DNA from 2 places in the Streptomyces winkii genome. Region 2 is predicted to be linked to the other one. Evidence: predicted binding sites of a transcription regulator. Region 2 holds the regulator's gene; the other holds the start of a gene.
What was found. The regulator HspR, encoded in region 2, represses chaperone genes until heat shock. The targets are predictions, from matches to a motif close to TTGAGNNNNNNNNNCTCAA.
Positions count from the first base shown of each region.

Region 1: the regulator HspR is predicted to act here: its motif matches at 6,225-6,243, upstream of lon (endopeptidase La).

Region 1 covers NZ_JASTTH010000001.1:803,943-812,654, forward strand. Annotated here, with positions in the region: gene QQM67_RS03665 (multifunctional oxoglutarate decarboxylase/oxoglutarate dehydrogenase thiamine pyrophosphate-binding subunit/dihydrolipoyllysine-residue succinyltransferase subunit) at 1-2,901, opposite strand, end outside; gene QQM67_RS03670 (HAMP domain-containing sensor histidine kinase) at 3,164-4,279, opposite strand; gene QQM67_RS03675 (response regulator transcription factor) at 4,416-5,237, opposite strand; gene QQM67_RS03680 (spermidine synthase) at 5,317-6,123, opposite strand; gene lon (endopeptidase La) at 6,266-8,712, shown strand, end outside.
Region 2 covers NZ_JASTTH010000007.1:169,428-178,139, forward strand. Annotated here, with positions in the region: gene clpB (ATP-dependent chaperone ClpB) at 1-1,326, opposite strand, end outside; gene QQM67_RS22190 (TIGR03618 family F420-dependent PPOX class oxidoreductase) at 1,452-1,901, shown strand; gene QQM67_RS22195 (trypsin-like serine peptidase) at 1,955-2,869, opposite strand; gene QQM67_RS22200 (heat shock protein transcriptional repressor HspR) at 2,948-3,406, opposite strand; gene dnaJ (molecular chaperone DnaJ) at 3,408-4,604, opposite strand; gene grpE (nucleotide exchange factor GrpE) at 4,671-5,387, opposite strand; gene dnaK (molecular chaperone DnaK) at 5,384-7,258, opposite strand; gene QQM67_RS22220 ((Fe-S)-binding protein) at 7,579-8,712, shown strand, end outside.

The sequences.
Region 1 (8,712 bases), on a different contig from region 2:
CCCGGACAGCCGGACCGGTGTGCCCTCCATCAGCAGCGAGCCGATGGCCAGGGTCTCGCCCATGCCCCAGTCGATCGTGTCGTCCTCGATCATCGCCGCACGCCGCTGGAGCTGCGGGAGCAGCCGCGGGTGGACGGTGACGTGGTCGGGGATGTTGACCTGCGACTCGGCGATCCGCTTGACGACCTCCTGGCCGACACCGGTCTCGATGTGGACGGGGAACTCCGCCTCGGGCTGCGGGACTTCGGCCGGGGCCGGCGCGTTCGCGGCGTCCCGCACCTCGGTGAAGACCTTCTCCAGCTGGCCCTGGAAGTCCTGGAGCGCCTGCTCGGCCTCCTCCAGCGTGATGTCGCCACGGCCGATCAGGGACTCGGTGTAGAGCTTGCGCACCGAGCGCTTCTTGTCGACCAGGTTGTACATCAGCGGCTGCGTGAACTGCGGGTTGTCCGTCTCGTTGTGGCCGCGGCGCCGGTAGCAGATCAGGTCGATCACGACGTCCTTGTTGAACGCCTGCCGGTACTCGAAGGCCAGCCGCGCCACGCGGACCACGGCCTCCGGGTCGTCGCCGTTCACGTGGAAGATCGGGGCCTCGATCATCCGGGCCACGTCGGTGGAGTACATCGACGAGCGGGCCGACTCGGGCGCCGCGGTGAAGCCGACCTGGTTGTTGACGATGATGTGCACCGTGCCGCCGGTGCGGTAGCCGCGCAGCTGCGACATGTTGAGCGTCTCGGCCACGACGCCCTGGCCCGCGAACGCCGCGTCGCCGTGCAGCTGGACGGGCAGGACGGTGAAGTCCGTGCCGCCCTTGCCGATGATGTCCTGCTTGGCGCGCGCGACGCCCTCGACGATCGGGTCGACGGCCTCCAGGTGCGAGGGGTTGGCCGTCAGCGAGACCTTGATCTGCTCGCCGTCCAGCCCGGTGAAGGTGCCCTCGGCTCCCAGGTGGTACTTCACGTCGCCGGAGCCGTGCATCGACTTCGGATCGAGGTTGCCCTCGAACTCGCGGAAGATCTGCGCGTAGGACTTGCCGACGATGTTCGCCAGCACGTTGAGCCGCCCGCGGTGTGCCATGCCGATCACGCACTCGTCCAGCCGCGACTCGGCGGCGGCGTCGAGCACCGCGTCCAGCATCGGGATGACGGACTCGCCGCCCTCCAGCGAGAAGCGCTTCTGCCCCACGTACTTGGTCTGGAGGAACGTCTCGAACGCCTCGGCGGCGTTGAGCCGGCGCAGGATGCGGAGCTGTTCGTCACGCTCCGGCTTGGAGTGCGAGCGCTCCACCCGGTCCTGGATCCACTTGCGCTCCTTCGGGTCCTGGATGTGCATGTACTCGATGCCGGTGGTGCGGCAGTACGAGTCGCGCAGCACGCCCAGGATGTCGCGCAGCTTCATCATCGACTTGTTGGCGAAGCCGCCGACGGCGAACTCCCGCTCCAGGTCCCACAGCGTGAGCCCGTGCTCGGTGATGTCCAGGTCGGGGTGCTTGCGCTGCTTGTACTCCAGCGGGTCGGTGTCGGCCATGATGTGGCCGCGCACCCGGTAGGAGTGGATCAGGTCGAAGACGCGGGCGGCCTTGGTGACGTCGTCGTCGTGCGAGGCGTCGATGTCCTGGTTCCAGCGCACCGGCTCGTACGGGATGCGCAGCGCCTTGAAGATCTCGTCGTAGAAGCGCTCCTCGCCGAGCAGCAGCTTGCTGACGATGCGCAGGAACTCGCCGGAGGCGGCACCCTGGATGACCCTGTGGTCGTACGTGCTGGTCAGCGTCATGACCTTGGAGACGCCGAGCCTGTTGAGGGTGTCCTGCGAGGTGCCCTGGAACTCCGCCGGATACTCCATGGCGCCCACGCCCAGGATCAGGCCCTGGCCGGGCATCAGCCGCGGCACCGAGTGGACCGTGCCGATGCCGCCCGGGTTGGTGAGGGAGCAGGTGACGCCGGAGAAGTCCTCCATCGTCAGCTTGTTCTGCCGGGCGCGGCGGACGATGTCCTCGTACGCCTGCCAGAACTCGAAGAAGGTGAGCGTTTCCGCCTTCTTGATCGCTGCGACGACGAGCTGCCGCTCGCCGTTCGGCTTCACCAGGTCGATGGCGAGGCCGAGGTTGACGTGGTCGGGCTTGACCAGCGTCGGCTTGCCGTCCTTCTCCGTGAAGGAGTAGTTCATCGACGGCATCGCCTTGAGCGCCTGCACCATCGCGTAGCCGATCAGGTGCGTGAAGGACACCTTGCCGCCGCGGGCGCGCTTGAGGTGGTTGTTGATGACGATGCGGTTGTCGAAGAGCAGCTTGACCGGGACGGCACGCACCGACGTGGCCGTCGGCAGCTCCAGCGAGGCGTTCATGTTCTTCGCGACGGCCGCGGAGGGGCCCCGCATGGGCTGGTACTCCGGGCCGGAGGGCTGCTCGGCCTCGCCGCCGCCCTGCGCGGGCTTGGCGGGCTTGGCCGGTTCCGCCGGTGTGGGCTGGGCGGCCTTGGCGGGTGCGGGCTTGGCCGGTGCCGGCTTGGCCTCCGCGGTCTTCGCTGCCTTCGCGGGCGCGGGCTTCGCGGGCGGGGCCTTCGGGGCCGCGGCCTTGCTCTCTGCCGGCTTGGCTCCGGCGGGCTTGGCCGGTGTGGGCTTCGCGGGTGCGGGACCGGCGGTCGCTCCCGCGGTGGCGGCCGCGGTGCTCGGCGGTGCGGTGGGGGCCGCGGCGGGCTCTCCCGCGCCTCCTGCTGACTCGGCGCCCGGCTTGTAATCGGCGAAGAAGTCCCACCAGGCTCGGTCTACCGAGTTCGGGTCCTGGAGGTACTGCTGGTAGATCTCGTCGACGAGCCACTCGTTTGGCCCGAACACGGCGGAGGGATCGCTTCCCTGACCGTCCTGCTGGGTCGAGACGCTCGAGCTGTTGGGGGACTGTGACGACACGGCGGCAACCGCCCTCTTCCGCGTTCCTTAGGTGGTGGACAGCGGGAACAAAGGCTACGCCTCTCCCCGCCTGACTTGCAGTCCAGCCCGGGTTGTCGTCACGCAAGTCACATCAAGAGTCCGGTTTCGGCGCATGATGTGGCGGGAAACAAACAGGGTTCTCCGCAGGCTGGAACTGAGCGGCCCGATTCTGCGTCTCACTTCTCCGGCGGCCTCGGTCCGCCGCCGGTGGAGGCCGGTCGTGGCCGGTCGAGGCGGGTCGTCAGCCCTGTGCCTCCTCCAGGCCCGGAAGCGTGACCTGGATGCGGCAGCCCCGCGGGGACTCCGCGACCCTGATCCAGCCGCCGTGCAGGTCGACCGCCCACCGCGCGATCGCCAGCCCCAGCCCCGTACCGCCGTCGCCCCCGCCCGCGGCACCGCCGCGCTGCGAGGAGGCCTCGGCGGCCTTCGTACGGTTGAAGCGCTCGAAGACGTGCGCGCGCTCCGACTCGGGGATGCCCGGCCCCTCGTCGAGCACCTCCACCTCGAGGCTCTCGTCGGTCGCCCCCGGCCGGGCGCGCACCGTGACGCGCCCGTGCGGTGGGCTGTGCTTGACCGCGTTGTCGATGAGGTTGGCGACGACCTGGTGCAGGCGCTCCGCGTCCGCATAGGCCGTCAGTTCGGGCGGCGAGACGTCGAGGTGCAGATGGACGTCCGTACGGGAGTGGCCCTGCCCCTTGCTCATGTTGGCTTCCTTGAGCACGCCCGCCAGATACGGCCACACCTCGAAGCGGCGCGCGTGCAGCGGCACGACTCCGTTGTCCAGCCGGGACAGGTCGAGCAGATGCGCCACGAGCCGGCCGAGCCGGTCGGTCTGCTGGAGCGCGATGCGCATCGTCTCGGGGTCGGAGTCGGAGACGCCGTCGACGACGTTCTCCAGCACCGCCCGCAGCGCCGCGATGGGAGTGCGCAGCTCGTGCGAGACGTTGGCGACCAGCTCCTTGCGGTGCTGGTCGACGGCCTCCAGGTCGGCGGCCATCTGATTGAAGGTCTCGGCCAGTTCGCCGAACTCGTCCCGGCGGTCGCCCCGTACGCGACGCGAGTAGTCGCCGTCCGCCATCGCCCTGGCCGCGTCCGTCATCTCGTCCAGCGGCGCCGTGAGCGACTGCGCCACGAACTGGGTGATCAGCAGCGAGGCGATGATCGAGATGATGGTGATCACGCGCAGCTCGGTGGCGGAGTTGACCGCGAAGAGTGCGAGCAGCGTGGTGATCACCACGGAGACGATCACCAGGGCGCCCAGTGCCGCCTTCACCGAGCGGTAGGGGTCGAGCGGGCGCAGCCCCTCCCAGAGCCGGTCGAGCCACCCCACCCATACGGGCTCCCAGCGTCGGCGCAGGCGCTGGTTCAGGCGGCCCAGGGCGCGCACCGCACGCCCCAGGAACCTCCCGGTGACGCGGGCCGAGTGAGGAAGGCGGACCGCACGGCCCGCGGACGGCGAATCCGGCACCTCTGTCACGTCCCGCTGCCGCCCGTCAGGAGCCGTCCGCGGCCGACGCCGGGTAGCCGCCGCCCTCCGCGCCGGACGTGGCGTTGGCGGAGCCGCCCGAGGAAGGCGTCTCGAGCGCGTAGCCGACGCCGTGCACCGTACGGATGCGCTCCGCGCCGATCTTGCGGCGCAGGGCCTTGATATGGCTGTCGACGGTGCGTGTGCCGGAGGCGTCCGCCCAGTCCCACACCTCCGCCAGCAGCTGCTCGCGGGAGAGCACGGCCCGCGGAGAGTGCGCGAGGCACACCAGCAGGTCGAACTCGGTCGGCGTGAGGTGCACGTCCTCACCGGTGACGCGCACCCGGCGCTGCGAGTGATCGATCTCCAGCTCGCCGAGGCGGAGTATGCCGCTGCGCGGTGTGTGCGCGGCGAGCGTGGCGCGCTCGACGCGGCGCAGCAGTACGTGCACGCGCGCGGCGACCTCGCGCATCGAGAACGGCTTCGTCATGTAGTCGTCGGCGCCGACCCCGAGGCCGACCAGCATGTCGGTCTCGTCGTCCCGGGCCGTCAGCATCAGCACGGGGACCGGGCGCTGCGACTGCACCCGGCGGCAGACCTCCAGCCCGTCGAAGCCCGGCAGCATCACGTCGAGCACGATCAGATCCGGCTGCCAGGCCTCCGCGGTGTCGACGGCGGCAGGGCCGTCGCCTGCCGTCTGCACCTGGAATCCCTCGGCGCGCAGCCGCATCGCGATGGCGTCGACGATCGTGGGATCGTCCTCGACGACCAGGATTCTGCGCTGAGCGCCAGGGGTGGTCGTCGCGGACGCGTTGTTGCTCTGTGCCGGTGTGATGTTCTTCTGGTCCATTCGACCCCGCCCCTGCATGGCCCGGTGGCTTGTTTGTGTGCGTGCTTGCAGCAGCGTAAGGGCCTTGTGTCGGCTGCGGCTATGCCGGTTTGGTTGCGAAGTGGACCACGTCGGGGACGCCTCGGGCGACAGGGATCTCTTCCGTGCGAACCCGGTTGAATCCGGCATTCCGCAATGCATCCTCGAATGTCGGGGAGCCCTGTGCGGACCAGACCGCGAGTACGCCGCCGGGCGCCAGCCGGGCGCGGCAGGCGGCGAGCCCGTCGGGGGAGTAGAGGGAATCGTTGTCCTCGGTGACGGTCCAGCCGGGGCCGTTGTCGACGTCGAGGCAGAGGGCGTCGAAGATCCGGTCGGTGCGGTCCGGCTCGACGGTGCCAACGGTGCCATCCGCCGGGTCCGCCGGGTCCGCCGGGCCCGCTGCGTCGGTGCCGTACAGGTACCGCACGAGGTCGGCGTGCACGATCTCCGTACGGGGGTCGGCCAGCGCCGCCCCCGACAGCACGGAGAGCGGCCCGCCGTCCCGGTGCCAGTCGATCACCGCCTCCTCCCGCTCCACGACGGTGATGCGTCCCCACCGCGGTTCGGCCGCGGCCTCCGCGAGTGAGAACCCGACGCCGAGCCCGCCGACGAGCAGCCGGGGCGCCGCACGCCGGGGCCCGTGGTCCGGCCCGCGGTGCAGTTCCGCCAGCGCCGCCCGTACGAGCAGCCGCTCGGAGCGGCCGTCGGAGGTGTCCATGAGGAAGGTGCCGTTGGCGATGATCTGGAGCAGCCGCCCGTGCCGCCGCAGCACCACCTCGCCGTGCGGGCCGTCCCGGCGGTCGAGGACGACCGGCTGCCCGGTGGGTTCGTGCGCGCTGGGGCTGGGGTCCGTCGGCATGCACACCATCCTGCCGTGCGCTGCTCCGCTCATGCCGCGCCGTCGATCGCTCCTGGCGAACAGAAGGGCTCCGGAGGAACATCCGCGGCCCTGCGCGCATTGAGTGGGCATTGAGCGAGTAGAGCTCAACTTGCATGCCGAGGGAGAGATCATGGCTTCGACGTCCACACCGCTCACCCTGCCCGTGCTGCCCCTCGATGACGAGGTCGTGCTCCCGGGAATGGTGGTGCCGCTGGACCTGTCCGACAGTGAAGTACGAGCGGCGGTGGAGGCCGCACAGGCCGCCGCCACCGGAGGAGAGAAGCCGCAGGTGCTGCTGGTGCCGCGGGTCGGGGGGCGTTACTCGGACATCGGCGTGCTCGGCCGGGTCGAGCAGGTCGGACGTCTCGCGGACGGCGACCCCGGCGCCCTCATCCGCGGCCGGCAGCGCGTGCGCGTCGGCTCCGGCACGAGCGGGCCCGGCGCGGCCCTCTGGGTCGAAGGCACGCTCGTCGAGGAAGCCGGAGAGGTAAAGGAGGCAACGGAGGGGACCGCGGAGAGCGGCGGAGACGCGGCCGACCTGATGACCGAGTACAAGGCCCTCTCCGCCGACTGGCTCCGCAAGCGCGGCGCCTGGCAGATCGTGGACCGGCTCCAGCAGATCGACGACGCCGGCCAGCTCGCCGACAACGCGGGGTACTCCCCGTTCCTGTCCACCGAGCAGAAGATCACGCTCCTGGAGACCCTCGACCCGGTGGAGCGGCTGCGCTTCGCCGTCACGACGCTGCGCGAGCACCTCGCCGAGCAGGACGTGGCCGAGTCCATCGCCAAGGACGTCCAGGAGGGCGTCGACAAGCAGCAGCGCGAGTTCCTGCTCCGCCGCCAGCTCGACGCCGTACGCAAGGAGCTCGCGGAGCTGAACGGCGACCCGGAGGACGAGGGCGAGGACTACCGCGCCCGCGTCGAGGCCGCCGCCCTGCCCGAGCACGTGCACAAGGCCGCGATGAAGGAGCTGGAGAAGCTGGAGCGCGCCTCCGACCAGTCCCCGGAGGGCGGCTGGATCCGCACCTGGCTCGACACCGTCCTGGAGCTGCCCTGGAACGAGCGCACCGAGGACGCATACGACATCAGCGGCGCACAGGCCGTCCTGGACGCCGACCACGCGGGTCTCCAGGACGTGAAGGAGCGCATCACCGAGTACCTCGCGGTGCGCAAGCGGCGCGAGGAGCGCGGCCTCGGCGTCGTCGGCGGGGGGCTGACGGACGCAGCCGCGCGAAGCGCGTCCACAACGGGCGGTGGTGGGCGACGGGCGGGCGGCGCCGTGCTTGGCCTGACCGGCCCGCCCGGCGTCGGCAAGACGTCGCTCGGCGAGTCCGTGGCGCGGGCGATGGGGCGCAAGTTCGTGCGTGTCGCGCTCGGCGGCGTGCGGGACGAGGCCGAGATCCGCGGTCACCGCCGTACGTACGTGGGCGCGCTGCCCGGACGCATCGTGCGGGCCGTCAAGGAGGCCGGCTCGATGAACCCGGTCGTGCTGCTGGACGAGGTGGACAAGCTCGGTGCGGACTTCCGCGGCGACCCCTCGTCGGCGCTGCTGGAGGTCCTCGACCCGGCGCAGAACCACACCTTCCGCGACCACTACCTGGAGGTCGAACTCGACCTGTCGGACGTGGTCTTCCTCGCGACCGCCAACGTCATGGAGGCGATCCCGGACGCGCTGCTGGACCGCATGGAGGTCGTGCAGCTCGACGGCTACACCGAGGACGAAAAGGTCACCATCGCCCGCGACCACCTGCTGCCCCGGCAGCTGGAGCGCACCGGCCTCGCGGCCGACGAGGTGAGGCTGGAGGACGGCGCCCTGCGCAAGCTCGCGAGCGAGTACACGCGGGAGGCCGGCGTGCGGAACCTGGAGCGCTCCGTCGCCCGGGTGCTGCGCAAGGTGGCCGCCCAGCACGAGCTGGGGGAGCGCGAACTCCCGGTCACCGTGGGCCCGGACGAGCTGCGCGCGCTGATCGGGCGCCCGCACCACACCCCCGAGTCCGCGCAGGACCCGGCGGAGCGGCGCACGGCCGTGCCGGGTGTGGCGACGGGGCTCGCGGTCACGGGCGCAGGCGGCGACGTGCTCTTCGTCGAGGCGTCGCTCGCCGACCCGGAGACGGGCGGCTCGGGCCTCACCCTGACCGGGCAGCTCGGCGACGTGATGAAGGAGTCCGCTCACATCGCGCTGTCGTACCTGCGCTCGCGCGGGGCCGAACTGGAGCTGCCGGTCGGCGATCTGAAGGAGCGCGGCATCCACCTGCACGTGCCGGCGGGCGCCGTCCCCAAGGACGGCCCGAGCGCGGGCATCACCATGACCACCGCGCTGGCGTCGCTGCTGAGCGGCCGCCAGGTGCGTACGGACGTGGCGATGACGGGCGAGGTCTCGCTGACCGGGCGGGTGCTGCCCATCGGCGGCGTGAAGCAGAAGCTGCTGGCGGCGCACCGCGCCGGTGTCACGACGGTCGTCATCCCCAAGCGGAACGAGCCCGACCTGGACGACGTGCCCGAGGAGGTGCTCGCGGGACTCGACGTCCGGCCGCTCTCGGACATCCGCCAGGTGCTCGAACTGGCCCTGACGCCCGC
Region 2 (8,712 bases):
GCGCTCCACCGAGCCGGGGTCGGTCTCGTTGCCGAGCGCCATCTCCTCCATCTTCAACCGGTCGACCGCGCGCTGGAGTTCGTCGATCTCGACGGGCGAGGAGTCGATCTCCATGCGCAGCCGGGACGCGGCCTCGTCGACGAGGTCGATGGCCTTGTCGGGAAGGAAGCGCGAGGTGATGTAGCGGTCGGAGAGCGCGGCGGCGGCCACCAGCGCGCTGTCGGCGATCTGGACCTTGTGGTGCGCCTCGTACCGCCCCTTGAGGCCGCGCAGGATCGCGATGGAGTCCTCGACGGTCGGCTCGGCCACCAGCACCTGCTGGAAGCGGCGCTCCAGCGCGGCATCCTTCTCGATGCGCTCGCGGTACTCGTCGAGCGTCGTCGCGCCGACCATGCGCAGCTCGCCGCGGGCCAGCATCGGCTTGAGCATGTTGCCCGCGTCCATGGCGGAGTCGCCGCCGGCTCCCGCGCCGACGACGGTGTGCAGCTCGTCGATGAAGGTGATGATCTGGCCGTCGCTGTCCTTGATCTCCGACAGCACGGTCTTGAGCCGCTCCTCGAACTCGCCGCGGTACTTCGCACCGGCCACCATCGCGCCGAGGTCGAGCGCGACGAGGCGCTTGTCGCGCAGCGACTCGGGCACGTCGCCCTTGACGACGCGCTGGGCCAGGCCCTCCACGACCGCCGTCTTGCCGACGCCCGGCTCGCCGATGAGCACCGGGTTGTTCTTCGTACGGCGGGAGAGCACCTGGACCACGCGGCGGATCTCCTGGTCCCGGCCGATGACGGGGTCGAGCTTGCCCTCGCGGGCGGCCGCGGTCAGGTCCGTGCCGAACTTCTCCAGCGCCTTGTACGTGCCCTCCGGGTCGGGGTTGGTCACGCGGCGGCTCCCGCGCGAGGCCTGGAAGGCCTCCAGCAGCTTCTTGTCGGTCGCGCCCTGCTCCTTGAGCAGGTCGGCCGTCTGGCCGCCCTTGGCGGCGATGCCGATGAGCAGGTGCTCGGTCGAGACATAGGCGTCGCCCAGCTCCTTCGCGCGCTGGGTCGCGTCCGCGATGACGGCGAGCAGCGGCCGGTCGGGCTGCGGCTTGCCGACCGTCGATCCCTGGACGCTGGGCAGGGCCGCGAGCTGGCGCTCGACGCCCGAGCGGAGGGCCGCCTGATCGGCCTCGACGGCGGCGATCAGGTCGGAGATGTTCTCGTTCTCCTCACCCTGGAGCAGAGCGAGGAGCAGATGGGCCGGGGTGATGTCGGGGTGCCCGTCCGTCACCGCCCGGTCGCTGGCCGAACTGATCGCTTCCCGGCTCTTGTTGGTCAGCTCTGCGTCCACTGGCGTGCGTGCCTCCTTCGTATGCGGCTGGGGCTGTTCCGCCGTTTTCTGCTAGCTTCAGCATCCAGCAAGTTGAGTCTATTCCACTCAACTGTCACGCGACTAGATTCGTTCCCATGACGAGCATGGAAACGCACCGTCCGGAGCCGCACGGCCAGGCACCCTCGCCGTCTTCCGGGGCCGCTCTCGCCGCATTCTGGCGGGAGCGCCACTACGCGACCCTCACGACGCTGCGGCCCGACGGCACTCCGCACGTGGTGCCCGTGAGCGTGACGTACGAACCCGGGGAGGACGGTGCCGGGGGCGTCGCGCGCGTGGTCGCCCGGCGCAGCAGCAAGAAGGCGCGCAACATCGCGGCGACGGGCGACGAGGGAACGCGCGTCGCCCTGTGCCAGGTCGACGGCGGACGGTGGTCGACGCTCGAGGGCCGGGCCCGAGTCCGCACGGAGGCGGAGGCGGTCGCCGACGCCGAGCGGCGCTACGAGGAGCGCTACGGACGCCGGCCCGTCCCCAACCCCGAGCGGGTGCTGATCGAGATCGCCGTCGACCGGACGCTGGGCAGCACGGCCCCCTGAACCCGGACGCCTCCCTTCCGGGCCGCGTCCCGGTCCCGCATCCCGCGTCCCGGTCAGTGCTTGTGCTTCGCGTGCTTGTGCTTCGCGTGCTCGTGCTTCGCGCCGAACTTGTCGAGCAGAGCCTTCGCCGACTTCGGATAGGGCCGCCCGAGCAGCTCGTCGTCGGAACCCACGGAGGTCACGGCCACCAGCGTGCCCGCCCCGCGCTTCTTGTCGATGCCGCGCAGCCACGGGCCGCCGCTGACTCCCTGGGTGAGGCGGCAGGGCCGCAGCGCCAGGGCTCCCACGTTCGTGGCCGCGATCTCGCCCCGCTGGTAGCGGTGCGCCTTGCCGGCGCAGTAGTGCAGCGTCTCGCCGTCGTACGGGGACGAGGCGGGGTAGCCGAGTGTCGCCGTGGTGCCGCCGCGGACGGGCTCGGTCTTCAGCTTGTTCGCCCCGTAGACGTCCTGGATGGTGCGGCCGCCGCGCTTCTCGATGCGCAGGAACGCCCAGTCGTACGGGAGGACAGACTCCAGGCTCTTGTCGGTGTCCCAGCCGGGCGCCGTCTTCCACGAGAGGACCTTCCAGCCGTGCGCGAGCACGTACTTCGGGCCGTCGCCGCTGCCCGCGCCCTCGCTCGTACCGGTCGTGCCCCTGTCCTTGCTGCCGGACTTGCCGCCGGACTTGCTCTTGTAGGCGGGCTGGAAGTACATCGCCTCCGGCTTGCGCGGGCGCTCCGGGCTGGAGATGCAGTGCGCCGCCGTGGCGACGACGCTCCCGCTCGGGGAGTCGACGATCGCGGCCGAGCAGGATTCCGCCTGCGCGCCCGGCAGCCGGGCCACGAGCTTCCCGACGGTCCTGACCGTTCCCTGCGGCCAGCGGTCCCCCTTCGAGGAGGGCGGATACGGCGCCGGCGCGCTCGCCCCCATGAGCGCCAGCGCGGTGGTGCAGGTCATGAGAGCGGCGAGCGCCGCGCGAGTCGACGTCATGCACCTACGCTCTGCCGCCGCTCCGTCCGCGGCCAACCGCGCACACCTGATCGAGTTAACGCGGCCCGTCAGTCCCGGTCAGTCCCGGCGCTGCTTCTTGGGGCGCCAGACCACCAGGGCGCCGGACTGCGGGTGCACGTCCTCGTACGGGACGAGGTCGCGGCGGTAGGAGGCATGGACCTGCGCCTCGCGCTGCTGCATGGCCGCAGCCGCGCCCTCCACCGCCTGCTGGAGCTCCACCACGCGGGACTTCAGCGCCGCGACCTGGTTCTCCAGCTCGATGATGCGCTTGATGCCCGCGAGGTTGATCCCCTCGTCCTGGCTCAACTCCTGCACCTGACGCAGGAGTTCGATGTCGCGCGCCGAGTAGCGCCGGCCGCGCCCGGCCGCGCGGTCGGGGGAGACCAGGCCGAGGCGGTCGTACTGGCGCAGGGTCTGCGGGTGCAGACCCGACAGCTGAGCGGCGACCGAGATGACGTACACCGGGGACTCGTCGGTCAGCTGGTATGGGTTGCGTCGTCCGCCTCGGCCGTTCACGTCAGTCTCCCTTCGCGGCCTTGAACAGCGCGGCTCGCGGATCCTCCGCGGCTGTCGCCTCGCGGTAGGTCTCCAGGATGCCCTTCGCCTTCTCGCTCAAATCCTTCGGAACTGATACGTCGATGGTGACCAGCAAGTCGCCCTTCGTGCCGTCCTTGCGGTAGGCGCCCTTGCCGCGGGCCCGCATCGTACGGCCGCTGGGGGTGCCCGGCGGCAGCTTGAGCGTGACGGGCGGGCCGCCCAGCGTCGGCACCTTGATCTCGCCGCCGAGCGCCGCCTCCGGGTAGGTGACGGGAACGGTGACGGTCAGGTTGTCTCCCCTGCGGCCGAAGACCGGGTGCCGGTCCACGTGCACGACCACGTACAGGTCGCCGTTGGGACCGCCGCGCTCGCCCGGTGCGCCCTTGCCGCGCAGCCTGATGCGCTGCCCGTCGCTGACGCCCGCGGGGATACGGACCTGCATGGTGCGCGAACTCGTCGCCCTGCCCGAGCCCTTGCACGTGTCGCAGGGGTCCTGGGCGATGAGCCCGCGGCCCTTGCAGTCGACACAGGGGTCGGTCAGGGAGAAGCCGCCACCGCCGCCGCGCGAGACCTGGCCGGTGCCCACACACGTCGGGCAGACACGGGGCGAGCCGTTCTTGTCGCCCGTGCCGGCGCACGCCTTGCACGCCGCCGAGGAGGACATCCGCAGCGGGACCGTGGCCCCGTCGACCGCCTCGGTGAAGCTGAGCGTCACCTCGGACTCGATGTCCTGGCCGCGCCGCGGCTGTGTGCGCGTACCGGCGCCGCCGCGGTTGAACAGGCCGCCGAAGACGTCGCCGAGACCGCCGCCGAAGCCGCCGGCGCCGCCCGGGCCGCCGGTGCCTCCGGGCTGACCGCCTCCGAAGAGGTCGCTCAGGTCGAAGTTGAATCCGCCCGGACCGCCGGGACCACCGGGACCGCCGGTCCTGATGCCCCCGTTGCCGAACAGGGCGCGAGCCTCGTCGTACTCCTTGCGGCGCTTGGCGTCACCGAGCACGTCGTACGCCTCGGAGGCGTCCTTGAAGCGCTCCTCGGCCTTGGCGTCGCCCCTGTTGGCGTCGGGGTGGTTCTCCCTGGCGAGCTTGCGGTACGCCTTCTTGATCTCGGCCTCGGTGGCGTCCTTCGGGACGCCGAGGACCTTGTAATAGTCCTTCTCGATGAAGTCCTTGGTACTCATCCGCGGCGTCCCTCCTCCCCGGTGCCGTGCCCGCGTGTGCTGCCGTGATCAGGCTTGTCGCACTGGTCAGCCCTGCTCGGGGCCACCGTTCTCCTCTTCGTCGGCGGACTCCTCACCACTCGCGCCCTGGGCACCCGGCTGCGGCTCGGCGACCCCGACTCTCGCGGGGCGGATCGTCCGCTCGCCGATTCGGTACCCGGGCTGAAGGATCTGCACGCACGTCGTCTCCGTGACGTCGGGCGAGTACGAGTGCATCAGCGCCTCGTGCACAGTCGGGTCGAAGGGCTCGCCCTCCTTGCCGAACTGCATCAGACCCATCTTGGCCGCGACCATCTCCAGCGACTCGGCCACCGACTTGAAGCCGCCGACGAGTTCGCCGTGGTCACGGGCCCGGCCGATGTCGTCGAGCACCGGCAGCAGCTCCGTCAGGAGGTTCGCCACCGCGACCTCCTTCACGGCCGCACGGTCGCGCTCGACTCTGCGGCGGTAGTTCTGGAACTCCGCCTGGAGCCGTTGCAGATCCTGCGTCCGCTCGTGAAGCGCCGTCCGGGTCTGGTCGAGCTGAGCGGTGAGCGCCGCTTCCTGTGCGTTCTGACCTTGCGCCGCTTCCGGTCCGGGCTGGCCTTCCTGCTCGTTGTCGGTCACGTCCCCGGCCGGCTCCGCCGGACCCCCCGCCTCCTCGGCGGGGACGGGTCCGGCGGCCTGCGCCGCAGCGTCATCGGGCTGTACGGCGTCGGCGGGGACGTCGGGCTCCTGGTCGAAGCCCGGAGTCTCCTCCGTCACGCTGCACCATCCTTCGGCTTCTGCTCGTCGTCCACGATCTCCGCGTCGACGACGTCCTCGTCGCCGTCGGCCTTGGCCTCACCGGCGCCCGCGGCACCCTCGGCACCGCCCTGCGCGCCGGCCTCGCCCTGCGCGGCCTGCGCATCCGCGTACATGGCCTGACCGAGCTTCTGGCTGGTGGCCGCGACCTTCTCGCTGGCCTCGCGGATCGCCGCGGTGTCCTCGCCCTTGAGCTTCTCCTTCAGGTCCTCGACGGCGCTCTCGACCTCGGTCTTGATCTCGCCGGGGACCTTCTCCTCGTTGTCCTTGAGGAACTTCTCGGTCGTGTAGACGAGCTGCTCGGCCTGGTTGCGCGTCTCGGCGGACTCGCGGCGCTTGGCGTCCTCGTCCGCGTACTGCTCGGCGTCGCGCATCATGCGCTCGATGTCTTCCTTCGGGAGCGCCGAGCCGCCGGTGACGGTCATCCGCTGCTCCTTCCCGGTGCCGAGGTCCTTCGCGGAGACGTGCATGATGCCGTTCGCGTCGATGTCGAAGGTGACCTCGATCTGCGGCACGTTGCGCGGCGCCGGCGGCAGCCCCGTCAGCTCGAACATGCCGAGCTTCTTGTTGTACGCGGCGATCTCGCGCTCGCCCTGGAAGACCTGGATCTGCACGGACGGCTGGTTGTCCTCGGCCGTCGTGAAGGTCTCCGAACGCTTCGTCGGAATCGTGGTGTTCCGCTCGATCAGCTTGGTCATGATGCCGCCCTTGGTCTCGATGCCGAGGGACAGCGGGGTGACGTCCAGCAGCAGGACGTCCTTGACCTCGCCCTTGAGCACACCGGCCTGGAGGCTCGCGCCGATGGCGACGACCTCGTCCGGGTTGACGCCCTTGTTGGCGTCCTTGCCGGCGGTCAGATCGCGGACCAGCTCCGCGACGGCGGGCATACGCGTGGAACCGCCGACCAGCACCACGTGGTCGATCTCGGACAGCTGGATCCCGGCGTCCTTGATCACGTTGTGGAACGGGGTCTTGCAGCGCTCCAGCAGGTCCTCGGTCAGCTGCTGGAACTGGGAGCGCGTGAGCTTCTCGTCCAGGTGCAGCGGGCCCTCGGCCGAAGCCGTGATGTAGGGGAGGTTGATGTTCGTCTCGGTCGAGCTCGACAGCTCGATCTTCGCCTTCTCCGCGGCCTCGCGGAGACGCTGAAGCGCCATCTTGTCCTTGGACAGGTCGACGCCGTGCCCGGACTGGAACTGCTTGACCAGGTAGTCGACGATGCGCTGGTCCCAGTCGTCACCACCGAGGTGGTTGTCGCCGTTGGTGGCCTTCACCTCGACGACGCCGTCGCCGATCTCCAGCAGCGAGACGTCGAAGGTGCCGCCGCCGAGGTCGAAGACCAGGATCGTCTGGTCTTCCTTCTCCAGCCCGTAGGCGAGGGCGGCGGCCGTCGGCTCGTTGACGATGCGCAGCACGTTGAGGCCCGCGATCTCGCCGGCCTCCTTGGTGGCCTGCCGCTCGGCGTCGTTGAAGTACGCCGGGACGGTCACGACGGCGTCCTCGACCTTCTCGCCGAGGTAGGACTCCGCGTCGCGCTTCAGCTTCTGAAGGATGAAGGCGCTCATCTGCTGCGGGTTGAAGTCCTTGCCGTCCAGGTTGATCTTCCAGTCGGTGCCCATGTGGCGCTTGACCGACCGGACCGTCCTGTCGACGTTCGTGACAGCCTGCCGCTTGGCCACCTCGCCGACGAGCACCTCACCGTTCTTCGCGAACGCCACAACGGACGGCGTTGTCCTGGCGCCCTCGGCGTTGGTGATGACGGTGGACTCACCGCCTTCGAGAACACTGACGACGGAGTTCGTCGTGCCCAGGTCGATGCCGACCGCACGTGCCATTTCGGTTTCCTCCAGCTGATCTCTTGAGTGAAGCTGACTCAAGAGTGCCTGGCCGATTCGATCCCGTCAACTGACCTGAGTGGGGGCCGCTCAACTCTTATGCCCTCTTTATGCGCACCCGCCTCCGACCAGCGACGACGCGTACCTCGGTCCGCACCGGACGGGCGCTCGGAGCGCGCCGGGCGCCCCGCGACGCAGATCACCGCGCGCCCGGGTACCAGGGGATGCCGTGGAGTGGGTAGTCTCGTACGGATCAGATAAGTTACCGCTTAGTACGCCACCCGATCAGGTCTCGCCCGAAGGCCGCCCGAGGAGCCCTCATGCAACTCGCCGCGATCGTCGTTTCGCTGGTGCTGGCCGCGGTCGGCATCGCGCTGTTCGCGCGCGCCATCGCGCAGATCTACCGCTTCGTCAGGCTCGGACAGCCCGTGCCCGAGGGCACGCGCACGGACGACCCGGCAGCGCGCACGCTCACCGTCGCCCGCGAGTTCTTCGGCCACACCCGCATGAACCGATGGGGCGTCATCGGCTTCGCGCACTGGTTCGTCGCCATCGGCTTCTTCGCGCTCGTGCTGACCCTCGTACACGCGCTGGGGCAGCTCTTCCAGGCGGACTGGACGCTGCCGCTCATCGGCACGTGGGCGCCGTACGAGATCTTCACCGAGATCCTCGGGCTGATGACGACGCTCGGCATCGCCACGCTCATCGTGATCCGGCTGCTGAGCCTGCCCTCGCGCGCCGGGCGCAAGTCGCGCTTCGCCGGATCCAAGGCGGGCCAGGCGTACTTCGTCGAGTACGTCATCCTCACCATTGGCGTGGCCATCCTCGTACTGCGCGGGCTGGAGGGCGCGCTGCACGGCGTGGACGGCTACGAGGCCTCGTACCTGGTGTCGTATCCGCTGGTGGCCGCCTTCAAGGGGCTGAGCGTGACCGCGCTCCAGAACCTGACGTACCTGGTCGCGCTCATCAAGATCGGCACCTCGTTCGTGTGGATGATCGTCGTCGGGCTCAACACCAACATGGGCGTGGCCTGGCACCGCTTCCTCGCGTTCCCCAACATCTGGTTCAAGCGCGAGGCGGACGGCGGCACCGCGCTGGGCGAGCTCCAGCCGATGACGTCCGGCGGCAAGGCCATCGACTTCGAGACGGTCTTCGACGAAGAGGGCGGCGAGGAGACGCAGTTCGGCGCCTCGCAGGTCGAGCACTTCTCCTGGAAGGGCATCCTCGACTTCTCCACGTGCACGGAGTGCGGCCGCTGCCAGTCGCAGTGCCCGGCGTGGAACACCGGCAAGCCGCTCTCGCCGAAGCTGCTGATCATGTCGCTGCGCGACCACGCGCACGCCAAGGCCCCGTATCTGCTCGCCGGCGGCGGCAAGACGATGGAGGGCGAGGAGAAGGCCACCGAGGAGCAGCTGAAGGACGTGCCGAAGGCCGCCCTCGAGGAGGCCGAGCGG